4 regions of the Cytobacillus sp. ABV4_503 genome follow, and region 2 is predicted to be linked to each of the others. Evidence: riboswitches for the same ligand, from Rfam matches in the RefSeq annotation. Region 2 holds a riboswitch; each other region holds the start of a gene.

Region 1 (5,270 bases), 150 kb from region 2:
CTCATCAACGGCAGTGGCAATGTAGACTGCTTTAGAAACAACACGATTGTACTCCCTTACTTTAATATACATGGCGTCTGTAAAGATATAAGGGTAATACATAGTATTTAGAGGCCGGTTTGCCCATTGATTCACTATTGGATCCAGCTTCTCTGTAAGAGTGGATACGAAGGATTTGGATACCTTATGACCACAGAGTTGTTCCACGATATTGGAAACTTTTCTAGTGGAAACCCCATTCACGACCATTTCAAGCATAGAAAGGACGAAAGCCTGGTCGCATCGAGCGTATTGTTCAAACACAGTGGTAGAAAAATCACCACTTCTGGTACGAGGTACTTTTAGTACGATCTTTCCGATGCTTAATAGAAGTTCGCGGTCATAGTATCCGTTGCGGTAGTCATGACGACTTGGTGTCCGCTCGTAGGCATGTGCTTTCAGATGATGATCACGTTCTTTTTCCATGAACTCATTCAATACCAGAACAATGGATGCTTTGATCACTGAGTCGATGTTTGAATCCATGACGGATTCTTTTAAAATGTCAAGATTTAGGTTAAACTGTAATTGAGTCATAATTAATTCCTCCACATTGTTTTCGTCGCTGATAACATTGTTGACCAAAGGAATTAATTTGACTCATTTTCTTTTTACACAATTATATGGGCTTAACCAACAAGTCGTCGCGAAGGGAACTAAACAGAGGGAATAGTGCCACCGAGCAAGGACTAGGGGTTGCGAAAGGACCTAAACAGAAGGAATCGTGTCACTGAGAGATGGAAAAAGAGTGCGAAAGGAACAAGTCGAAGCGCACAGTGTCGATCAACGATTATAAGTCTGCATGTAAGAAACTTATCGTTCGAGCGGGCTGACTTCCAAAATAATATAGAAAAGGAATTGCCGCTAAAAGCGGCAATTCCTTTTCTATATTATGCGATTGGTCCGCCTTTTTCTTCGATTTCAGAAGAAACGCTTGTGAATTTCTTGAAGTTTTCACGGAATTTTGCAGCGAGTTCTTTTGCTTTTGCTTCATAAGCAGCCTGATCTGCCCAAGTTTTGTTTGGCTGAAGAACTTCGTCAGGCACACCCGTAACGTGCTGCGGAATTTCCAATCCGAAAATTTCGTCCTTGACTGTTTCTACATTGTTTAGTTCACCTTCAAGTGCAGCTTCCACCATAGCTCGAGTGTAAGCAAGTTTCATGCGTTCACCGACTCCGTACTCTCCGCCAGTCCATCCTGTGTTTACAAGGAAGACTTTAGCATTATGCTCATCGATTTTCTCGCCAAGCATTTCAGCATAACGGTTTGCAGGAAGCGGAAGGAAAGGTGATCCAAAGCATGTAGAGAACGTAGCCTGCGGTGAGGTAATGCCGCGCTCAGTTCCTGCAAGCTTGGAAGTATAGCCGCTTAAGAAATGGTACATTGCCTGCTCTTTTGATAGTTTAGAGATTGGAGGCAATACGCCAAATGCGTCAGCTGTTAAAAATACAATTGTATTAGGATGTCCGGCAATGCTTGGGTCAACAATATTATCGATTGCCTGAAGCTGGTATGCCGCACGTGTATTTTCAGTTAATGTGCTGTCATCGTAATCAGCAACCCGAGTTTCGCTGTTTACCACCACATTTTCCAATACAGCCCCAAAGCGGATAGCATCAAAAATTTGCGGTTCTTTCTCACGGGATAAGTTAATGCATTTCGCATAGCAGCCGCCTTCAATATTGAATACACCATTTGCAGACCAGCCATGCTCGTCATCACCAATCAGCTTGCGATTAGGGTCTGCAGATAAGGTTGTTTTCCCTGTTCCGGATAAGCCGAAGAATAAAGCGACATCTCCTTCGCGGCCAACGTTCGCGGAGCAGTGCATCGGAAGAATCCCGTTTTCTGGAAGCATATAGTTCATAACAGAGAAAATGGACTTTTTCATTTCGCCTGCATATTCAGTACCGCCAATTAAAACAGTGCGGCGCTCGAATGAAATGATGATGAATGTTTCGGACTTAGTGCCGTCAACTGCAGGGTCTGCTTTGAAATTAGGAGCAGAAATGACTGTGAACTCTGATTGATGATCCAATAGCTCGTCTTCTGCCGGACGAATGAATAACTGATGTGCGAAAAGATTGTGCCAGGCATATTCATTTATTACCTGGATTGGCATGCGGTGCTTTTTATCAGCACCTGCGAAGCCTTTGAAAACAAATACTTCTTCTTTTTCTTTTAAGTAGTTGATTACTTTATTATAAAGATTAGAGAATGCTTCTTCAGAGATAGGCTGGTTTACGCTGCCCCAGTCCATTTTATCTTTGTTTGATGCTTCTTCAACAATGTATTTATCTTTAGGGGAACGTCCTGTATACTTTCCTGTAGTAGCGCGTACGGCACCAGTAGAGGTAAGGGACCCTTCATTGCGGTTTAATACTTTTTCCACAAGCTGAGGAACGGATAATTGCACTTGAATGTTGCTGCCATTTAGTAATTCGCTCAATTCGTTTGATATGCTTACAGAGTTCATCTGATGAATACCTTCCTTTTTCCCGATTTTTTTATGAAAGTGATTACATCTCGAAATTAGTATAACACATTAAAATGATTAGTCTATACTATTACGAAATTTTTTTATTCATGTTATAAAAATGTCATAATTGGACAAGTAATCCACTTTAATCACCTTATAACTGGTATATGTTAATATAGAAGAAAGTGTTAATTTTAACATGGGACTGATCTAAAATGAAGACAATTGCCCTCTATGATGGAACTTGTTCCTTATGCAAGGAAACAAAGAAGATGTTTAAAAAACTCGATTGGCTGAATAAAGTGGAATGGATTTCTCTGCAGGAGTATGAAAAAATCCCGAACTCGCTCTCGTTTTCCAAGATTGATTTGCGCAGAGAGCTTCATATTATTACCCCATCGGGTGGCGTGAAAAGGGGTTATTCTGCAGTAAGGAGACTGCTGTTCCTCTTTCCTGCATCCTTTTTAATCGGCCTCCTTTTATATCTCCCATTGACGCCAATGCTGGGCGATCCGATCTATAAATGGATTGCTAAAAACAGGCATAAATTTCTAAAGAAAAAATGTGACGACGGAAGCTGTTCGCTGTAAGCATGGAGCATAATCTTAAATGCTTAAAACTTACAGTGAAAAATAATGAAAATCTGTTGACATGATTCGATAAAATACGGTATGATTCAACCTTGAACGGATACTCTCTTATCCCGAGCTGGTGGAGGGACAGGCCCTATGAAACCCAGCAACCTGCTAAAGGCAATAATCAGCAAAGGTGCTAACCTGACGCAAGGACGTAATTCCTTGAACGATAAGAGTGAAAGGCGCGAATCGATTTGCTTTCAACCTTTTCACTAATGGGAAGGTTTTTTATTTTTTATCCAGCTCCAGCACCCAGCCCCTCGAGGTCATAAGCCATTCCCTTGCAGAAGGCAAAGAACGCCTTCTTCCAGGGACTGTCTTATGCTTGTCGGGGCTAACCGGGTGCTTGTGCTTTTAAGGCAATGAAATGAACGGCTTTTGGAATGTACTATTTATGTGAGTTTTTAGCAGCTTGCAGTGTGCAAAAGAAAAAATGGGTGCCTGGCTTCTGGTCAGTGCTGTCTATTTTTCTAATAAAAACTCCATGTTTATTTCATACTACTAAGGGAATGAGTTCCGTATCAAACAGAGATCCATGAAATGACAGGGAAAAGTTATTTCCGCTTCCCCATTTCTAAATTCTCGCTCAATTTTCTATTTATAAGGAGGAAGCCAGATGTCAACAAAGCGTCGTTTGTTTACTTCTGAATCAGTTACTGAAGGTCATCCGGATAAAATCTGTGACCAAATTTCTGATGCAATCTTAGATGCGATTTTAGCTAAAGATGCGAATGCCCGTGTTGCTGCAGAGACTTCTGTAACAACTGGACTTGTATTAGTTGCAGGTGAAATCACAACATCTACATACGTAGATATTCCAAAAATCGTTCGTGAAACGGTAAAAGAAATCGGTTATACCCGTGCTAAATATGGTTTTGATTCCGAAACATGTGCAGTTTTAACTTCCATTGATGAGCAGTCAGCAGATATTGCAATGGGTGTTGACCAGGCCCTTGAAGCACGTGAAGGACAAATGAGCGATCAGGAAATCGAAGCAATCGGTGCAGGAGACCAGGGCTTAATGTTCGGTTTTGCCTGCAACGAAACGAAAGAGCTTATGCCTCTTCCGATTTCTTTAGCACATAAACTTTCCCGCCGCCTGACTGAAGTTCGTAAAGAAGAAATCCTTCCTTACCTTCGTCCGGACGGAAAAACTCAGGTAACGGTTGAGTATGATGAAAATGACAGGCCTGTCCGCATTGACACAATTGTTATTTCTACTCAGCACCACCCTGAGATCAGCCTGGAGCAAATCCAGCGCAATCTGAAGGAACATGTTATTAACCCGGTTGTTCCTAAAGAACTAATCGATGAGAATACTAAGTACTTCATCAACCCAACAGGACGTTTCGTTATCGGCGGACCTCAAGGGGATGCTGGCCTGACTGGACGCAAAATCATTGTTGATACTTACGGCGGATATGCCCGTCATGGCGGAGGAGCGTTCTCCGGTAAGGATCCTACAAAGGTTGACCGCTCTGCTGCTTATGCTGCTCGTTATGTAGCTAAGAATCTTGTGGCAGCCGGCTTAGCTGAAAAAGTTGAGGTTCAGCTTGCTTATGCGATCGGTGTGGCACAGCCTGTATCGATTTCTGTTGATACATTCGGAACAGGCAAAGTGGGCGAAGATGTACTTGTTGATCTGGTAAGAAAGCATTTTGATCTTCGTCCTGCAGGAATTATTAACATGCTTGGCCTTCGCCGCCCAATTTACAAGCAGACAGCTGCTTACGGACATTTCGGACGTACAGATGTAGATCTTCCTTGGGAGCGTACAGATAAGGCAGAAATTCTTCGTTCTGAAGCTGAATAGAAAAGCGGAAGCGCCTTGCCCACGAAGGAACGCAGACTAAGAACGCCACGTCCTGTGGCAACGTCTGCATGACCCCCATCCCCGGAAAGGCGTCCTTTGCCTTTTGGGGAGGGGTGGCTTGTGACCTCGAGGGGGTAGGCGCTCCTCCTAAAAGCTAGCGCTTTTAGTCGTGCGATGATAAAGCTGTCGAAGCGTTCCTTGTGGAGCTAGACAATAATATAAAAAGCGGGAGTTGCATTTACTATGTAACTCCCGCTTTCTTTTTTGCGTCTTTATACATATAGGGTGATAATTCACTTTTCG
Region 2 (5,270 bases):
ATAAGAGAAATTTCATTGCCTTCCTCAAGACGGCTGTTAATTGCAGAACGTAAAAAATCGGCATTTGTTACGCCGCTGATTTCACTTGGATATTGCATTGCAAGGAATAGGCCCGCACGTGCGCGTTCGTCAACTTCCATTTCAAGAACATCTTTACCATCTAAGGTGATGCTTCCCTGTGTTACTTCATACTTAGGATGGCCCATGATTGCAGAAGATAGAGTTGATTTACCTGTACCGTTCGGCCCCATTATAGCGTGAATTTCTCCGCCTTTGATTTCAAGGTTTACACCTTTTAATATTTCTTTTCCCTCAATAGCAACATGAAGGTCTTTAATTGTAAGTACTGATCCTGCCATAATATATACCTCCGTCAATAAAAGAAGATTTGTAAATCGGCCTTCAGCCGCAAATCTCTATTCTCATTTTATTCTCATTACAATCTTATAACAAATCAAATTTGATAGCAACTCTTTAAGACCATTAACAAACTTTTCAAACAAAAATGTTTAGAAAGCCTGTAAATATAGATTTTATCATATTAAGTTAATGGCATCAAAGTATAAAATAACCGGGAACCAGGCATGTCCTATCTATTTTTTCCCGGGACTGTTATTTCATGTATAGCAAAAAAGAAAACCAGTGCATAATTGGCACTGGTTTCTATTTTCTTCATTATTATATATACCTTTAACCTAGGAATGAATTTTTCTTTCAAGATCTGCAACTAAGCGCTGGCTTTGAAGATAATCTTCCTCGCGTCTTTTTTCAACTTCCATTCGAATATCATGTTTCCGGCTGTACACTTCATATCCAACTCCATGGGCAGCTTGCATAGCTTTTTCCATTTCACTCGTGTAGTTCAGCTGTAACTGACTGATAATGAATCAATCCTTTCGGTTTTTAATGCTTTTCGCATTTCGTTTTACATCTAAAATCTTAACACTCACCATATACCCAGCACAAAGCGGAAAAAACCTGATTTTTTTAGCAATATAAGGAATGAGAACCCGTGAAGCGCTTTCATAATGAGAATTCTTAAAATACTGGCCGTATCCTCTGGATTAATGGTTGTTTTAATAATTTTCTGAAAAATGATTATGATAAAATAAAACTCCTGCTATTGAGCAGGAGCTGGTTATCAGTGATTTTGCTGATTTAATTCTGTCATGGCCTCCTGGACGAGCGTAACCGCCTGGCTCATTGCAGCCCCCCCGCCAAAAGCTGCTGTAACTCCAACTGCCTCAAGAATTTCTTGTTCTGACGCTCCTTGATCGATGCATCCTTTCGTATGATAAATAATGCAGTATTCATCTTGAGAATATAAACTGATTCCAAGTGCAATCAGCTGCTTTTCCTTTTGGGATAAAACCCCATCCTTAAAACAGGCTTCTGTAAAAGCATTATAATGATCTGCTAAATCAGGCATTTTGTCAGTGAATACACCCAATCCAACTTTATAGTCATGAAGGGCTGCTTCTATTGAGTTTGAAGGTTCATGATAATGTTCCATTCGGCTCCACTCCATTTCGAAATAGTATCAAGGTTAGTATGTTTGATTACTTTTCAAACTATGCGGGTGACAGAGCCTGGAAGGGCAATTAAAAAACAGGCGATTTTAGCCGCCTGTTTTTTTCCACTATTACTCAGATACCGGTACAACGGCACCTTCATATTTTTCAAGAATGAAATCCTGAATTTCTTTAGAACGAAGCACTTCTACAAGAGCTTTAATTCCTTCTTTTTCTTCATCGCCTGTACGGACTGCAATTACATTAACGTATGGTGAATCTTTGTCTTCAATTGCAATTGAATCTTCAAGAGGATTCAATCCGGCATCAATTGCATAATTGGAGTTGATCAGGACTGCATCCCCTTCTCCATTATTGTAGATTTGAGGAAGAAGTGATGCTTCATATTCAGTATCAAACTTTAATTTTTTAGGATTGTCTTTAATATCTTCTAGAGTTGCTTCCGTTTTTTCTACATCTTCATTTAGAGTAATAAGTCCCTCTGCTTCAAGCATGGAGAGAATACGGCCATGGTCTGCTACTGAGTTGCTCATGATGATTGATGCACCCTCAGGAAGTTCATCAAGGCTCTTATACTTTTGGGAATATACTCCGATTGGCTCAATATGAATTCCGCCTGCATTTGTAAAATCATATCCATGTTCAGCTTTCTGTGACTCAAGGTAAGGAATGTGCTGGAAATAGTTTGCATCCAGCTCCTTAGACTCAAGAGCCTGGTTTGGCAATACATAGTCCTGGAATGTCACAACATCAAGTTCAAAGCCTTTTTCTTCAAGTAATGGCTTTGCTTCTTCAAGAATTTCAGCGTGAGGTACGTTGGAAGCCCCTACTGTAATTTTTGTGCTTTCTTTACTTTCTCCGCCTTCACCGGCATTGCCGTCTTCTTCTGAAGTTCCGCACGCTGCAAGAACAAGTGCTACTGCAAGTGCAAGAGCAAGTGATAACCATTTTTTCATGTTAATCTCTCCTTAACGTTTGTCTAATTTTGTTGTTATGATATCTCCAATAAACTGGATGATAAATACGATGATTAGAATAATGACAGTTGCCATAAGCGTCACATCACTGCGGCTCCTCTGGAATCCTTCCAGGTAAGCAAGGTTTCCAAGTCCGCCAGCACCGATCACACCGGCCATGGCTGTGTAGCCAACCAGCGCGATTGCTGTAACAGTAATTCCTGAAACAAGGGCGGGCATCGATTCCGGAAGCAGAACCTTCCAGATAATCGTGCTTGTTTTTGCGCCCATAGACTTGGCCGCTTCAATTACACCTTTATCTATTTCCCTCAAGCCGATTTCAACCATACGGGCATAAAACGGGGCAGCACCAATAATTAACGCAGGCAGTGCTGCATCTTCCCCGATCATTGTTCCAAGAAGAAACTTTGTAAATGGAATCAATAACACGATCAGAATAATAAACGGAATCGAACGGAATATATTTACGAAAGCAGAAATAATTTTATTGATTGCTGCATTTTCCCAAATATTTCCCTTCGAGGTCAAAAAGAGCAACAGTCCCAGAACTGCTCCCAAAATAAAGGTTGCGAGAACAGAAATGGCTGTCATATATAGAGTTTCCATTGTAGCTTCCCACATGGAATCCCATTGTACATTTGGAAACCATTCGTTAAGCATTGGAAATCACCTCCACGCCCACCTGCTGAGAGTGAATAAATTCGATGGCTTTTGCAACTTCCTCTGCCTCTCCATCAACATGGATGAATAAAGTACCGTAAGAACCATTCTGTGTTTGTGAAATCTTTCCTTGAAGGATATTTACGGTTACCTGGAAATTCCGGATCAGGTTTGTAATCAATGGCTGTTCAGCTGATTCGCCGACAAATCCTAATTGCACTACTTTTCCTTCTGGATACAAATCGACCAGGTGATCAATCGTTTCCTTAGTTTCTTCAGGCTCTGTTACCTGCTGTACAAAACGCTTTGTAATCGCAGCTTTAGGATTCCTAAACACATCCAATACTGGCCCGATTTCAACAATTCGGCCTCCCTCCATAACCGCAACCTGATGGCAGATTTTACGGATAACGTGCATTTCATGTGTAATTAGGACAATTGTTAAGCCCAGACGCTCATTGATATCAACAAGCAGCTCCAAAATGGAGTCTGTAGTCTGCGGATCAAGTGCAGATGTCGCCTCATCACAAAGCAGCACTTTCGGATTGTTGGCAAGGGCTCTCGCAATTCCAACTCTTTGCTTTTGGCCGCCGCTAAGCTGGGAAGGATAAGCATCTTCTCTTCCTTCAAGACCAACGAGTTTAATGAGCTCGTCTACCCTTTTCAGCCTTTCCTGCCGGGAAACACCAGCGATTTCAAGCGGAAATGCGATATTCTCCCTTACCGTTCTTGACCATAAAAGGTTGAAATGCTGGAAGATCATGCTGATTTCCTGACGCGCTTTTCTTAGCTGGCTTCCCTTTATCTTTGAAACTTCATTGCCTGCAACTGTTACACTGCCCTGGGTAGGAAGCTCTAACCCATTCAGCATGCGGATCAAGGTACTTTTACCTGCACCGCTATATCCGATAACTCCGAAAATTTCTCCCTCTTTCACCTCCAGGTTTACATCATCAACTGCTTTTACCTGGCCCTTTTTTGAAGGAAAAATCTTCTGTACATCTTTTATAGAAATCAACGTGAAATGTCACCTCTTTAATCGAAAAATACAGATTATAATTAATAGACTGCTCATATTCCTCTATTTTTTACTCCTTAATGGAGTTCATGCGCTAAAAGCAAAAATGCCTTTCTGCACATGAGCAGAAAGGCATTAAAAAATTAAGTCCTTTCTCTCATCTGTCAAAGCTATGCTTTGAGTGAATTGGCACCATTTCAAATAATTGACGGTTGCCGGGCTTCATAGGGCACTTCCCTCCACCTCTCTTGATAAGAGCGTAACGTTCTATATTCAATTAATACTTTAAGTAATTTAAGCAGTTTTTTAATTACGTTTGCTATCGTATCATAGCCACTAAAAAGGTGTCAACGATGAAATTTTAAACTTTCGGAAAAAAAATGAATGGTAAATTTTCCTTTATGCTTTTGCAGCAAGCGATGTGATGCCTGAAGCTGCTTCAATCGCCTGTTCCAGATCCTCAATCAAATCTTCCGCATTCTCGATTCCGATTGAAATCCGAATTAGGTCTTCCGCCACTCCGGCAGCTTTTAAACCTTCTTTATCCAGCTGCTGGTGAGTGGTGCTTGCAGGGTGGATAATCAGACTCTTTGCGTCCCCTACATTTGCTACGTGTGCCCAGAGCTGCAGATTATTGATTAGCTTGGCTCCAGCTTCTCTTCCGCCAGATATACCAAACACAGCCACAGCGCCTGCTCCTTTAGGCAAATATTTATCTGCCAACTCTTTGTCCGGGTGGCTTTCAAGCCCTGGATAAAGCACCCAATTAACGGCTGGATGCGCCTCCAGATATTCCACTACTTTTTTTGTATTGGCAATGTGCTCCTTCATTCTCACATGCAAAGTCTCAAGCCCCAACGCAAATTGAAATGCACTTTGCGCACTCATCGCTGGCCCCAGGTCTCTTAACAGCTGAACGCGTGCTTTAATAATATAAGCCGCCTCGCCAATTGCTTCGCTATAGACAATATCATGGTAGCTCGGATCCGGTTCTGTAAAGCCCGGGAACTTAGGGGAATTCCAGTCAAATTTTCCGCCGTCTACAATAATTCCTCCCATTGTTGTTCCATTGCCGAGCAGCCA
Region 3 (5,270 bases), 120 kb from region 2:
GGGGTTCCAAATACTACTGCTTCCCCACCGGTCTCATCAATGACCTTGCTCAATGCAATGGCTGCTGCCACACTTGTCGTACCTATGATATTGTGACCGCACCCATGACCCAGCCCGGGAAGGGCATCATATTCTGCAAGGAATGCAATGGACGGCCCCGGTCTATCGGATTTCTTCCGGGCGAGGAAAGCTGTTTCATGCCCGGCCACTGCCCGCTCTACTTCAAATCCTTCCTTCTCAAGGATGCCTGAAAGCAAGCCAGAGGCAAAAAATTCCTCATTCCCTATTTCCGGGTTTGCATGGATCTGGTGGCTTGCGGAAAGATAAAGTTCTTTATTATCCTCAACATTTTTCTTGATTGCATCTTTTAGTTCAGATAGTGCTTTTACAGGTGCCGCCATCATTGTTCCTCCTTTATAAATAATTTTTTACCAGCCAATTTCACTTAAAGGTATGAAAGTCGGGATCATGCTTCCGTCATATTCTTTCGTGATGAAATCAGCTACATCATCTTCCTGGTAAAGTTCTGCAATTCTCTTAAGCGTTTTGTTATCTTTATCTTCTGTTCTGACAGCAATGATATTTACATACGGAGTAGCGGTTTCGCTTTCAATAAAAACTGAATCCTTAGTTGGGTTAAAGCCTGCATCTACAGCAATTCCGTTATTGATTACAGAAGCAGAGACATCTGGAAGTGCACGCGGCGTCTGTGCTGATACCATTTCTACAAATTCAAGGTTCTTCGGATTTTCAACGACTTTATTCAAGTCCAGGTTTCCGTCATAGTCCTCGGATAATTTAATCAAGCCGGCTTCCTCCAGTAAAAGAAGGGCTCTTCCTCCATTTGAAGCATCATTTGGAATGGCAATTTTGCCGCCTTCCGGAATGTCTTCCACCGATTTTACTTTTTCAGAATAAAGGCCCATTGGTGCTAATACAGTTGTCGCAATTGGTGTAAGATCCATATTATGCTCTTTAATAAAAGTATCAAAATAAGCGACTGTCTGGAATGCATTTACATCAAGATCACCTTCTGCAAGGGCAACGTTTGGCTGTACATAGTCAGAGAATGTTACAACCTCAATTTCAATGCCTTCCTTTTCAGCCTTTTCTGCAATAAAGTCCCAGATGCGTGTATCAGATCCGCTGACACCTAATTTAATTTTCTTTGTTTCTTCTCCGCCAGTTGTGCTTGAGCATGCTGCAGTGAACACAGCCAATGCTAAAATAATGAATGATAAAAATAGTTTTTTCATGATGTGTTTCCTCCTCATTTATCTTCTTCTGATTTTTTTGGATATGATATTTCCGAATGACTGCAGGCCTTGAACCATGACCACTAAGATTGCAACGGTAATCAGCATGACGGTTGTATCGAATCGCTGATAGCCATATGTAATGGCAAGGTCACCAAGGCCGCCGCCTCCGACCGCCCCGGCCATGGCTGATGCTCCGACCAGACCGATTGTCGCAATTGTAAAGCCTAATACCAGCGAACTGAGCGCTTCAGGAATCAGGAACTTTATAATGATCTGGCCAGGTGTCGCTCCCATTGCTTCTGCAGCTTCAATGACTCCCGGATCAACCTCAAGCAATGAATTTTCTATTAACCTCGCAATATAGGGTCCTGCATAAAAGACGAGCGGCACTACTGCTGCAGCAGTTCCAATCGATGTCCCGACAATCATCCGGGTGATTGGGATGATGGCTACCATTAAAATGATGAAGGGGACTGATCTGAAAATATTAATAATGCTGTTTATGATGTTAAAAACAACGGTGTTTTCCAGCAGATGCCCTTTCCTTGTCACGACAAGCAATATGCCAAGCGGCAGTCCGATAAGAGCTGAAAACAGCAATGAGAATGCCACCATTTGGATCGTTTCAATTAAGGCTTCGATGATTTTTTCCTGATTAACTAGCACGTGTTGTCACTTCCTTTATAGAAACTTTTTCCTGGCTGATGTACTGAATAGCACGTCTGATTTCACTGTCCGGACCCTGGAATTCGACAATCAGGTTGCCAAACGGTGTTCCCTGAAGTTCAGTAATATTTCCAAACAGGACGTTAAAGTCGATATTAAACTTTTTGGCAACCTGCGAAAGGAGCGGCTGCCCGGCAGAATTTCCAACAAAGTTGATTCTAAATACCTTTTGAAGACCTTGCTGTCTTTCGATCACTTCTTTAATGGAGTCAGGTATTTGATCATTCATAACCGTGCTGACAAAGTTTTTCGCTGTTTGTGTTTTTGGTGATGAAAAGACATTAAAGACGGTTCCTTCTTCGATAATTTTTCCTGCCTCAATAACAGCGACACGATCACAAATCTCTCTGATTACAGACATTTCATGGGTAATGATCAGAATGGTAATATTGTATTCTTTATTTATTTTTTTCAGCAGCTGCAGGATCGAGCTGGTTGTCTGAGGATCCAGTGCTGAAGTCGCTTCATCACATAACAGAATGGAAGGCTGGGTCGCCAGTGCCCTGGCAATTCCGATCCGCTGCTTTTGTCCGCCTGACAGCTGATCGGGATAGCTGTTCGCCTTGTCGGCGAGCCCCACGAATTCCAATAGTTCATGAACACGCTTTTTGATTTCATCTTTAGGGACCTTAGCCAGTGTGAGCGGCATTGCAACATTGGCAAACACTGTTTTCGAATTTAATAGGTTAAAATGCTGAAAGACCATCCCGATGTTTCTTTTCACTTCGCGAATTTCCCTTACAGATAAAGCCGTCAGATCATGTCCGCTGACAATGACCTTTCCTGAAGTCGGTTTCTCCAGCCAATTGACACAGCGGATCAAAGAACTCTTTCCCGCACCGCTGAAGCCGATCACACCGAAAATCTCACCCTTGTTAATCTTTAAGTCTATTCCGTTTAAAGCAGCTACCTGCTGTCCTCCGCTTTCATAGACTTTCTTTAAATTCTGAAACTCTATCATTCAGCATCTCCCCTTTGATGGTGACAGGTATTTATACCACTTTAATGAATTGGTATAGGTACCTGTCACTTTTTATTCACTAACTATTCCTATGCGAAAACTAAGAATTATATCCTGAAATTTACCCCTTCCATCAGAAGAGGTTTTTTGAAGGCCCCTCCTTATCTTTCAGGCTTTCGCCTGCTGGATTTGGCACAGTGCAGTCTGCCTGCTGCCGAAGCTTCATTGGGCCAGGTCCCTCTGCTTCTCTCGATAAGAATTATTCATATGTTTATGAATAGAATCTCGCTGCATTTTTCCGGTAAAATAAAAACCCTCTTCTAAAGAAAGAAGAGGGCAGCATTTATCAATGGTCCTCTTCTTATCTTTCAAGCTAAGCTTGCTGGATTTGGCACGGTACACTTTTGTCCGCTGCCGAGGTGTCATAGGGCCAGTCCCTCAACCTCTCTGGATAAGAAGATTTTTATTATTTGGTTGTTTAATATGTTTATTACTTTACCACCATAAAGAAAAGGATGTCAATATAAAATTTTAAAATTTTTTAATTGAATTAACCTTCTGGTCCCTGGCACGCTGTATTAGCTCTGCAATAATACAAAGTTTTTGCTTGCGGCTCTACTAAAAAATGATAGTTAAATCCTATGTGTCTAAGCCAATAACTCATGTATAATAATGGAAAAGTGCCATTTTTCAAAAAGGAGGGACAGAAAATGATCATGACCGAGAATCCTGCAGATTTATTCGCGGACAAGGTGGAAGCAAGGAATCTGCAGCTGGCCATTCAGCATTCCAGCGATGTGATTGCAAGAGTGACAAAAGAAGGCATTGCTTTATATGTCTCCCCTTCCTGTTTGCCGATGCTGGGGTATTCGCAGCAAGACTTTTATCGAAGCAGCCTTTATACATACTGCCATCCAAATGACCGGGACCTTTTAAGAGATGCACTGGCCGAGCTCGAACAGCTTCCGCATAAACGGGAGACCTTTCGCTTCAGGCATAAGGAGGGGCATTATCTGTGGCTTGAAGCCAATTTTTCAGTCATTAATGACGATAAAGAAATGATGTGCATCATCCGGGATATGACACAAAGAATTATCATGGAAGAGGAGATTCTGGAAACACAGGAGAAGTACCGCTTTCTGGTGGAGTACTCCAAGGATACGATAGGAATGGTGACACAAAAAGGGATTTGGACCTACATCAATAATGAAGGAAAGAAACTTTTTGGATTCACGAGCATCAAAGAGATGATCGGCACCTCCCTCCACGACTACACTCCTCCTTCAGAACATTCTACCCTCGATGATTTTCTGCAAACAAAGCTAAGTGTAAATTTTGAGCTTAATCTGATCCGGACTGACGGACAAATGAGAAAAGCCGAAGTCCAGCTGATTCCAACCACATTCAAGAACAGAAAGGTCTACCAAATCATTATTAAAGATGTGACTGGACAAAAGAAGACGGAAGAAAAGCTGCAGAATGCCGAAAAACTTTCGGTTGTCGGTCAGCTTGCCGCAGGCATTGCCCATGAAATCCGCAACCCGCTTACAGCCATAAAAGGCTTTACACAGTTATTATATGAAGATCATAAAGGAGATTTCGCGGAGGTCATCCTAAGTGAGCTGGAGCGGATTGAAGGCATCGTCAATGACCTGCTCGTTCTCGCCAAACCCCAAATAACCGAAATGGAAGAAACCTGCCTGACAAATGTTGTAAAAAGTGTGATCACCCTCTTAAACAGCCAGGCAGTTATGGAGAATATCATGATCGAACTAACACAGTCACCCGGCGAGTTTTATGTGAAATGTGAAAAAGATAAAATTAAACAGGTGCTGATTAACATCATTAAGAACTCAATTGAAGCCATGCCGGTGGGCGGAAAAATAAACGTGGATATCCGCCGGGAGGACCATTCTGTCATCATCAGTGTCGAGGATGAAGGAATTGGCATACCCGAAGAACGCCTCGCCAAACTGGGAGAGCCGTTTTACAGCACAAAAGAAAAAGGTACAGGCCTTGGCATTATGATCTGCAAAAAAATCATTAAAAACCATGGCGGTAACCTATACATCCACAGCAGGGAAAATGAAGGAACAACGGTCCGGATTACTTTGCCGCTAGCCTGAATGAAAGAAGCCAGATGCCTGAACTGGCTTCTTTAATTTTGGATGATAAACTCCTGGTCCTGCGGGCTATCCCCAAAATGTACCCTCTCTCTGTAATAGATCTCACTCTCTGACATCATCATCACTGTTGAACTCCTGGTTCCGTAGCCTTCACTGTTGATAAATAAAGGGGACAGAATCCGCTCCCACTCAAGTGAA
Region 4 (5,270 bases), 2.3 Mb from region 2:
TGAGCCGCAGACTGGGCATGCTTCCCCGTTTTGGAGCCTGTCTGCTAAGATTGATGCCTGTCCGTGAAGCCACTTGCCCTCCAGTTCCTCCACAAGCAGTTTGGCATCATTCAGCCTGTATGAAGTCTGTTCAAAATAATTTTTCTTATTGCTGCATGCATCCAATAATAATTGATGCTCTTTATGCAGCTCTTCATATTTATGAAGCCGTTCTATTTCGTCTGTCAGTTTCTCCAGGTTTCGTTCATTCTCAATCTGTGCAAGCTTACTCTTTTCAATGTCCTGCTTTTCTTCAGCCAGTATTTTTATTTGCAGATCAGCTTTTTGATAGGCTTCATCTTTCTGTTTTTTTTGAAGCCGGAGGTTTTCAAGATTTTTTTCAAGAGAGCGGACCTGCTTTTCCACTTTTGCATAAGAATGAATGTCCTCTTTCATACTTTGCAGGTGATTAACCTGTTCGGCAGCCTGTTTTCTTTCTTCCTCGCGGTTCTTTTCAGATTCCCATTTAACTTGCTTTTCTTTTAGGAAGGTTTCAAGAGTGCCAATATTTTTCTGAAGCTCATGAAGGTCGGCATTTGCTGCATTCAGATCTTTCTTCAATTCATGACAGAGTTGCTCCTGCTGATTGAGCAGGGCTGCTTTATGAGCAAGTACAATGGCATTCTCTTTTGCAGTATATTGGTCTCTTAGCCCTTCCAGCTCTTCTTTCCTTTTCTTTAACTCTTCTTTCGTCTTCAACTGTTTGAGCACCATTTCAGCTTCATAGATCTTTTGCTGAAGATGATCTCTCTGTTCCTTCTTCTTCTTTCCTTCTTCTGTCAGTTCATCAAGACCACTTGCCATCTCCTTGATTTCTTCTGCAAGAAGCGGCAGGAGCAGGGTGTCATTGACACTTCCTGCTTCGAGGTAAGATTTCAGCTCCTCGCTATATACAGCCTGCACCTGATTAAAATACTGATCTCTCAGTTTTACCTGTTCCTCTACCGTTCTTTTTAATTCAGTTGCATCTTCTTTTAGTTTTTCTTCAATGCGTTTGTATATTTGAGTATGAAATAACCGCTGAAGAATGATTTCCTTATCCTTGCTTTCAGAAGTAAGGAGCTTTCGGAACTCTCCCTGGGGAATCATCAAAATTTGCCTGAACTGATTGCTGTCAATGATCATAATTTCTTTTATCTTTTCATCAACATCCCTCACATTTGAAGCCAGGAGCTTTTGCTCTCCATTTTCATCATACATATACAGTTCTGCTTTGGCGCTTACTGTTGTCGTGCCATCGCCGCGCTCTTTTTTCTTTTCCTGCTGAGGAGACCTTGCAATGTAATACCTTTTATTTCTTAAAATAAATTCGAGGGAAATCTCGGTTAGTGTATTATTTTTCGCAAACTGGCTTCGAAGTTCTGGACCATTTCGATCCTCCCCGCTTGCCTTTCCGTAAATCGCATAGCTTATGCCGTCAAAAATAGTGGTTTTTCCTGAACCTGTCTTTCCGGAGATGACAAACATGGTTCGGTTTCCGAGCTCGGTGAAATCAATGCTTTCACTGTCTGCGTAAGGGCCGAACGCCTGCATCGTTAATTTTAATGGCTTCATTTCAGCGCTTCCTCTCTCAGCACTCTTTCGATCACATCGGTCATAACCTGCTGTTTATCTTCTGTAAATTCGGAAGTGGTCATTTGTTCATAGAATTGTTTAAACAGATCATTCTCCGACTTTTTTTCTTCCTTCATCGATAGGAAGGAGCTTTTTTTCTTCATATCTGTAACGGCTATTCTTCTTTCAAGGTGAAGAACATTCGGGTAGACCTGTCTCAGCTTATTAATTGGATCAAGCAATGCACCTTCATCAAAAAGGGTGATTTTCAGATAGTCATCAAGGTTCTGTTTTTCATAGAAAGCCGGATCCATCAGTTCATCCAGATGCCCTTCGATCTCTCTCAAGTCTTTTTTGGGCTTTAATGAACGGGTACGCAAGTCAAATTCCCCATTTTCCTTCATTTCTATAATAGAAATGGATTTTTCCTGTTTAGCTTCTGAGAAAGAATATTTTAATAGGGAGCCTGAATAGCGGATCTTGTCATGCTTTATGGCATCAGGACTATGCAAATGTCCAAGTGCGGTATATGAGAAAGGATCAAAGCTGCTTGAATGGACACAGCCTGATCCTCCGACAGAGAGTGTCCTCTCCGAATCACTGGTAGCACCGCCCAGTACAAAAGCATGTCCGACAAGAACGTTCGGTTCATTTGGGTTCAGGTTCTCTTCAATTCTGCTCACAATCGCTTTCATTGCATCATCATGGGAGTACACACGGTCATCATCAAGCAAATGTCTTACCATTCCAGGTTCAGCATATGGAACCAGATAAAAATTCACACCATTAATATGTATGGGCTTAAAATCATTTACCAGTTTTCCAGACAGGTAGAACTTGCTTTGTTTATACCAGGAGCTTCCAAAGGACAGTCTTTCAGCGCTGTCATGGTTTCCGCCTATGGCAACAACAGGTGTATTGAGCTCTGCATTTATTTTAAATAGAATTTCATTCAGCAATTCTACAGCATCAGTCGGAGGTACGGACCGGTCATATAAGTCTCCTGCAATGACGACTGCATCCGGCTTTTCTTCCTCTACCACATCAATAAATTGATGCAAAAAATGACGCTGATCTTCGGTCATATATACACCATGGACCAGCTTGCCCAAATGCCAATCAGCGGTATGGATAAATTTCATATCTTACACCCTCTTTTCCTTGCCTGAGATTCTTTCTGCAATGTTACCATTATACCAAATCAAAAAACGGCAGAGGCTCAGCAAAATTTATTAGAACATTCGTTCTAATTATATCAGGAATTTTTTCCAAAACATAGCATTGTTCAAAAAGAAAAAGAGCCAACCTAGGCTCTTTCTTCTATTGCTTTTTTAGGTTAGGAAAGTTGATCAAAATGGCAATAATGCCGCAAATGCCAATTAATATTGGATAAATGGAATATGTCATGATGCTCACAGGAGATATGGCAGCGAGCCCGGAAGCAGCCAGCATCTGAGCCCCATATGGGATAGTCCCTTGTACAAAACAGGCAAATATATCAAGAATACTTGCTGATTTACGCGGATCAATCTCATATTGATCTGCAATTTTTTTGGCAAGCGGCCCTGCAATAATGATGGCAATTGTGTTATTGGCTGTAGATAAATTGGTCAGAGAGACAAGTGACGCAATACCAAATTCAGCTCCCCTGCGGGATTTTATTTTGCTTGTAGCCATGTGCAGCAAGTAATCGATTCCGCCATTAAAACGGATGATCTCAACCAATCCGCCAATGAGTATGGCGATTATCGCAAGGGTCTGCATGCCGGCCATTCCCTCGGCAATCATCTGAAGGAATGAAACAAAAGTATAGCTGCCATCTGCGATTCCGATCAGTCCTGCAAGCAGAATACCCCCGCTAAGCACAAGAATGACATTCATGCCAAGTAAAGCTGCAGCCAATACGCCCAGATAAGGAACAACTTTCAAAAAACTGTAATCCCCGCTTGTTACCGCGCTTTCCTGACCAGCAGTTAAAATCCCAAGAATCAAAGCTGTAAGCAATGCAGCAGGCAGGACGATTAAGAAATTCACACGGAATTTATCGGTCATTCTCGTTCCTTGTGTCCTGACCGCTGCAATGGTCGTATCAGAAATAACGGAAAGATTATCCCCAAACATGGCACCGCCTATTATTGCTGCCATGGCCAATGCTACAGATATATCTGTTTCTGCAGAAAGAGCTATACCAATTGGAGCAAGTGCCACAACGGTCCCCATGGACGTTCCCATCGATAGTGAAATAAAGCAGGCAATGATAAAAATTCCGACCATCAGCAGATTCTGAGGGATGAATGAGAGTGCAAGATTCACGGTCGAATCAACCGCACCCATACCTTTAGCCGTTCCAGAAAAGGCCCCTGCCAGGATAAAAATGATGGCCATTAAAATAATATCAGGATGTCCTGCTCCTTTCGTGAATATCTCCACTTTTTCCATAAACGGCTTTTTTCTGTTCATTGCCAGTGCTATTCCGGCTGTAGCGGATACAATGACAATGATTGGAATGCTATTGAAATCTCCTGTTGCTATGCCGCTTCCAATAAAAATTAGAAGGAAAGCCATAAGCGGCAATAAAGCCCAGGAATTGCCTTTGTTTTTCATTAAAAATCTCCTCTCCGAATAAATTTTCCAGCAAAATAAAAAGACCTCTTCAAGCAAGAAGAGATCTTAACAAATCAATCGTTCTCTTCTTATCTGCCAAGCACCTATGCTTGCTGGATTTGGCACAGCGCTCTATAGAGCCCGCTGCCGAGACATCTTCGGGCCAGTCCCTCAGTCTCTCTTGATAAGCGATTCATATGAAATTATTCTGAAATAACTCACGTTTGAAAATTATACAGGAAACTCGTGAAACTTCAAGCACTTTTTTGTTGTGGATTAAGAATCTGAATAATACTTTAAAGGTGAATAACGGGGATTGAAATTAAAAAAAGCCGCAATGCGGCTAAAAACTAGTGAAGTTCTTTAGAATTTGGAGGGTTATGCCCCTTTTTCAGCTCCTGAAAAATATCATCTGAGGCTTGAGGTGCAGGCTGAACGGGTGACTGCAAAATCATTTCTCCCATAAGCCTTTTAAACTCTCCAACAGTTAAAGGCTTCGCATCATTCATTAACTCATACCCAAGCTGTCCATTCGGTTCAAGAGTTGCCATTTTGACATCTGAAATTTTTGTGATTCCGCTGGTTCTGAGCCTCATTTCCAGCTGATCAGCTGTAAAGCGCAATTTCCTCATATTTGCTGTTTTAAGTTTCCCATCCTCAATCACTATTTTAGATTTGCCCGTGATAAATTTTTCAACAAAATTAAACTTAACCTGAAGATATTCCATTAATATTAATGATCCAATTAAGATAGCTGCTGCCACAATCGTTTTCCAAACACTAGTCTCAACGATCGGCTGAATAATGATGGTGCCTATTGAAATCATCACAACTGTTTGGGCTAGTGTCATTTGCGAGATGGATTTTCTTCCGGCCACACGCAAAAGCAATACCCCTGAAAATATTAAAAGGACTGATTCCCATATAAAGTTCATCTATTGCCACCTCCCTTTTTCTCATAGGGTATGGCATAGCAGGTACATATATACAATCGGTGAAAAATAAAACAGCCTGACCATATGGCCAGGCTGTTTTTGTATGGGTCTGTCGATTATAGTTTAGTTACGTTAGCT

The links. A riboswitch is a leader RNA that binds a small molecule or an ion and turns the genes downstream of it on or off. The one in region 2 is predicted to bind S-adenosylmethionine.
Region 1: linked by a shared signal. The riboswitch ahead of metK (methionine adenosyltransferase) and the one ahead of ACXAD1_RS20925 (methionine ABC transporter ATP-binding protein) in region 2 are both predicted to bind S-adenosylmethionine.
Region 3: linked by a shared signal. The riboswitch ahead of ACXAD1_RS21540 (methionine ABC transporter ATP-binding protein) and the one ahead of ACXAD1_RS20925 (methionine ABC transporter ATP-binding protein) in region 2 are both predicted to bind S-adenosylmethionine.
Region 4: linked by a shared signal. The riboswitch ahead of ACXAD1_RS09510 (Na+/H+ antiporter NhaC family protein) and the one ahead of ACXAD1_RS20925 (methionine ABC transporter ATP-binding protein) in region 2 are both predicted to bind S-adenosylmethionine.

What each region holds. Positions count from the first base shown of each region.
Region 1 is NZ_JBSWTH010000001.1:3,995,254-4,000,523, reverse strand. It holds gene ACXAD1_RS20050 (IS256 family transposase) at 1-576, opposite strand, end outside; gene pckA (phosphoenolpyruvate carboxykinase (ATP)) at 930-2,516, opposite strand; gene ACXAD1_RS20040 (thiol-disulfide oxidoreductase DCC family protein) at 2,735-3,109, shown strand; SAM riboswitch class I at 3,215-3,330, shown strand; gene metK (methionine adenosyltransferase) at 3,771-4,967, shown strand.
Region 2 is NZ_JBSWTH010000001.1:4,146,969-4,152,238, forward strand. It holds gene sufC (Fe-S cluster assembly ATPase SufC) at 1-359, opposite strand, end outside; gene ACXAD1_RS20905 (YuzK family famiily protein) at 696-848, opposite strand; gene ACXAD1_RS20910 (carboxymuconolactone decarboxylase family protein) at 1,142-1,513, opposite strand; gene ACXAD1_RS20915 (MetQ/NlpA family ABC transporter substrate-binding protein) at 1,643-2,488, opposite strand; gene ACXAD1_RS20920 (methionine ABC transporter permease) at 2,501-3,169, opposite strand; gene ACXAD1_RS20925 (methionine ABC transporter ATP-binding protein) at 3,162-4,187, opposite strand; SAM riboswitch class I at 4,342-4,445, opposite strand; gene ACXAD1_RS20930 (O-acetylhomoserine aminocarboxypropyltransferase/cysteine synthase family protein) at 4,587-5,270, opposite strand, start outside.
Region 3 is NZ_JBSWTH010000001.1:4,268,421-4,273,690, forward strand. It holds gene ACXAD1_RS21525 (M20 family metallopeptidase) at 1-401, opposite strand, end outside; gene ACXAD1_RS21530 (MetQ/NlpA family ABC transporter substrate-binding protein) at 429-1,256, opposite strand; gene ACXAD1_RS21535 (methionine ABC transporter permease) at 1,275-1,925, opposite strand; gene ACXAD1_RS21540 (methionine ABC transporter ATP-binding protein) at 1,915-2,946, opposite strand; SAM riboswitch class I at 3,105-3,205, opposite strand; SAM riboswitch class I at 3,305-3,404, opposite strand; gene ACXAD1_RS21545 (PAS domain-containing sensor histidine kinase) at 3,657-5,072, shown strand; gene ACXAD1_RS21550 (NRDE family protein) at 5,105-5,270, opposite strand, start outside.
Region 4 is NZ_JBSWTH010000001.1:1,894,578-1,899,847, reverse strand. It holds gene ACXAD1_RS09520 (AAA family ATPase) at 1-1,593, opposite strand, end outside; gene ACXAD1_RS09515 (exonuclease SbcCD subunit D) at 1,590-2,735, opposite strand; gene ACXAD1_RS09510 (Na+/H+ antiporter NhaC family protein) at 2,914-4,197, opposite strand; SAM riboswitch class I at 4,284-4,388, opposite strand; gene ACXAD1_RS09505 (DUF421 domain-containing protein) at 4,548-5,132, opposite strand; gene ACXAD1_RS09500 (cold-shock protein) at 5,249-5,270, opposite strand, start outside.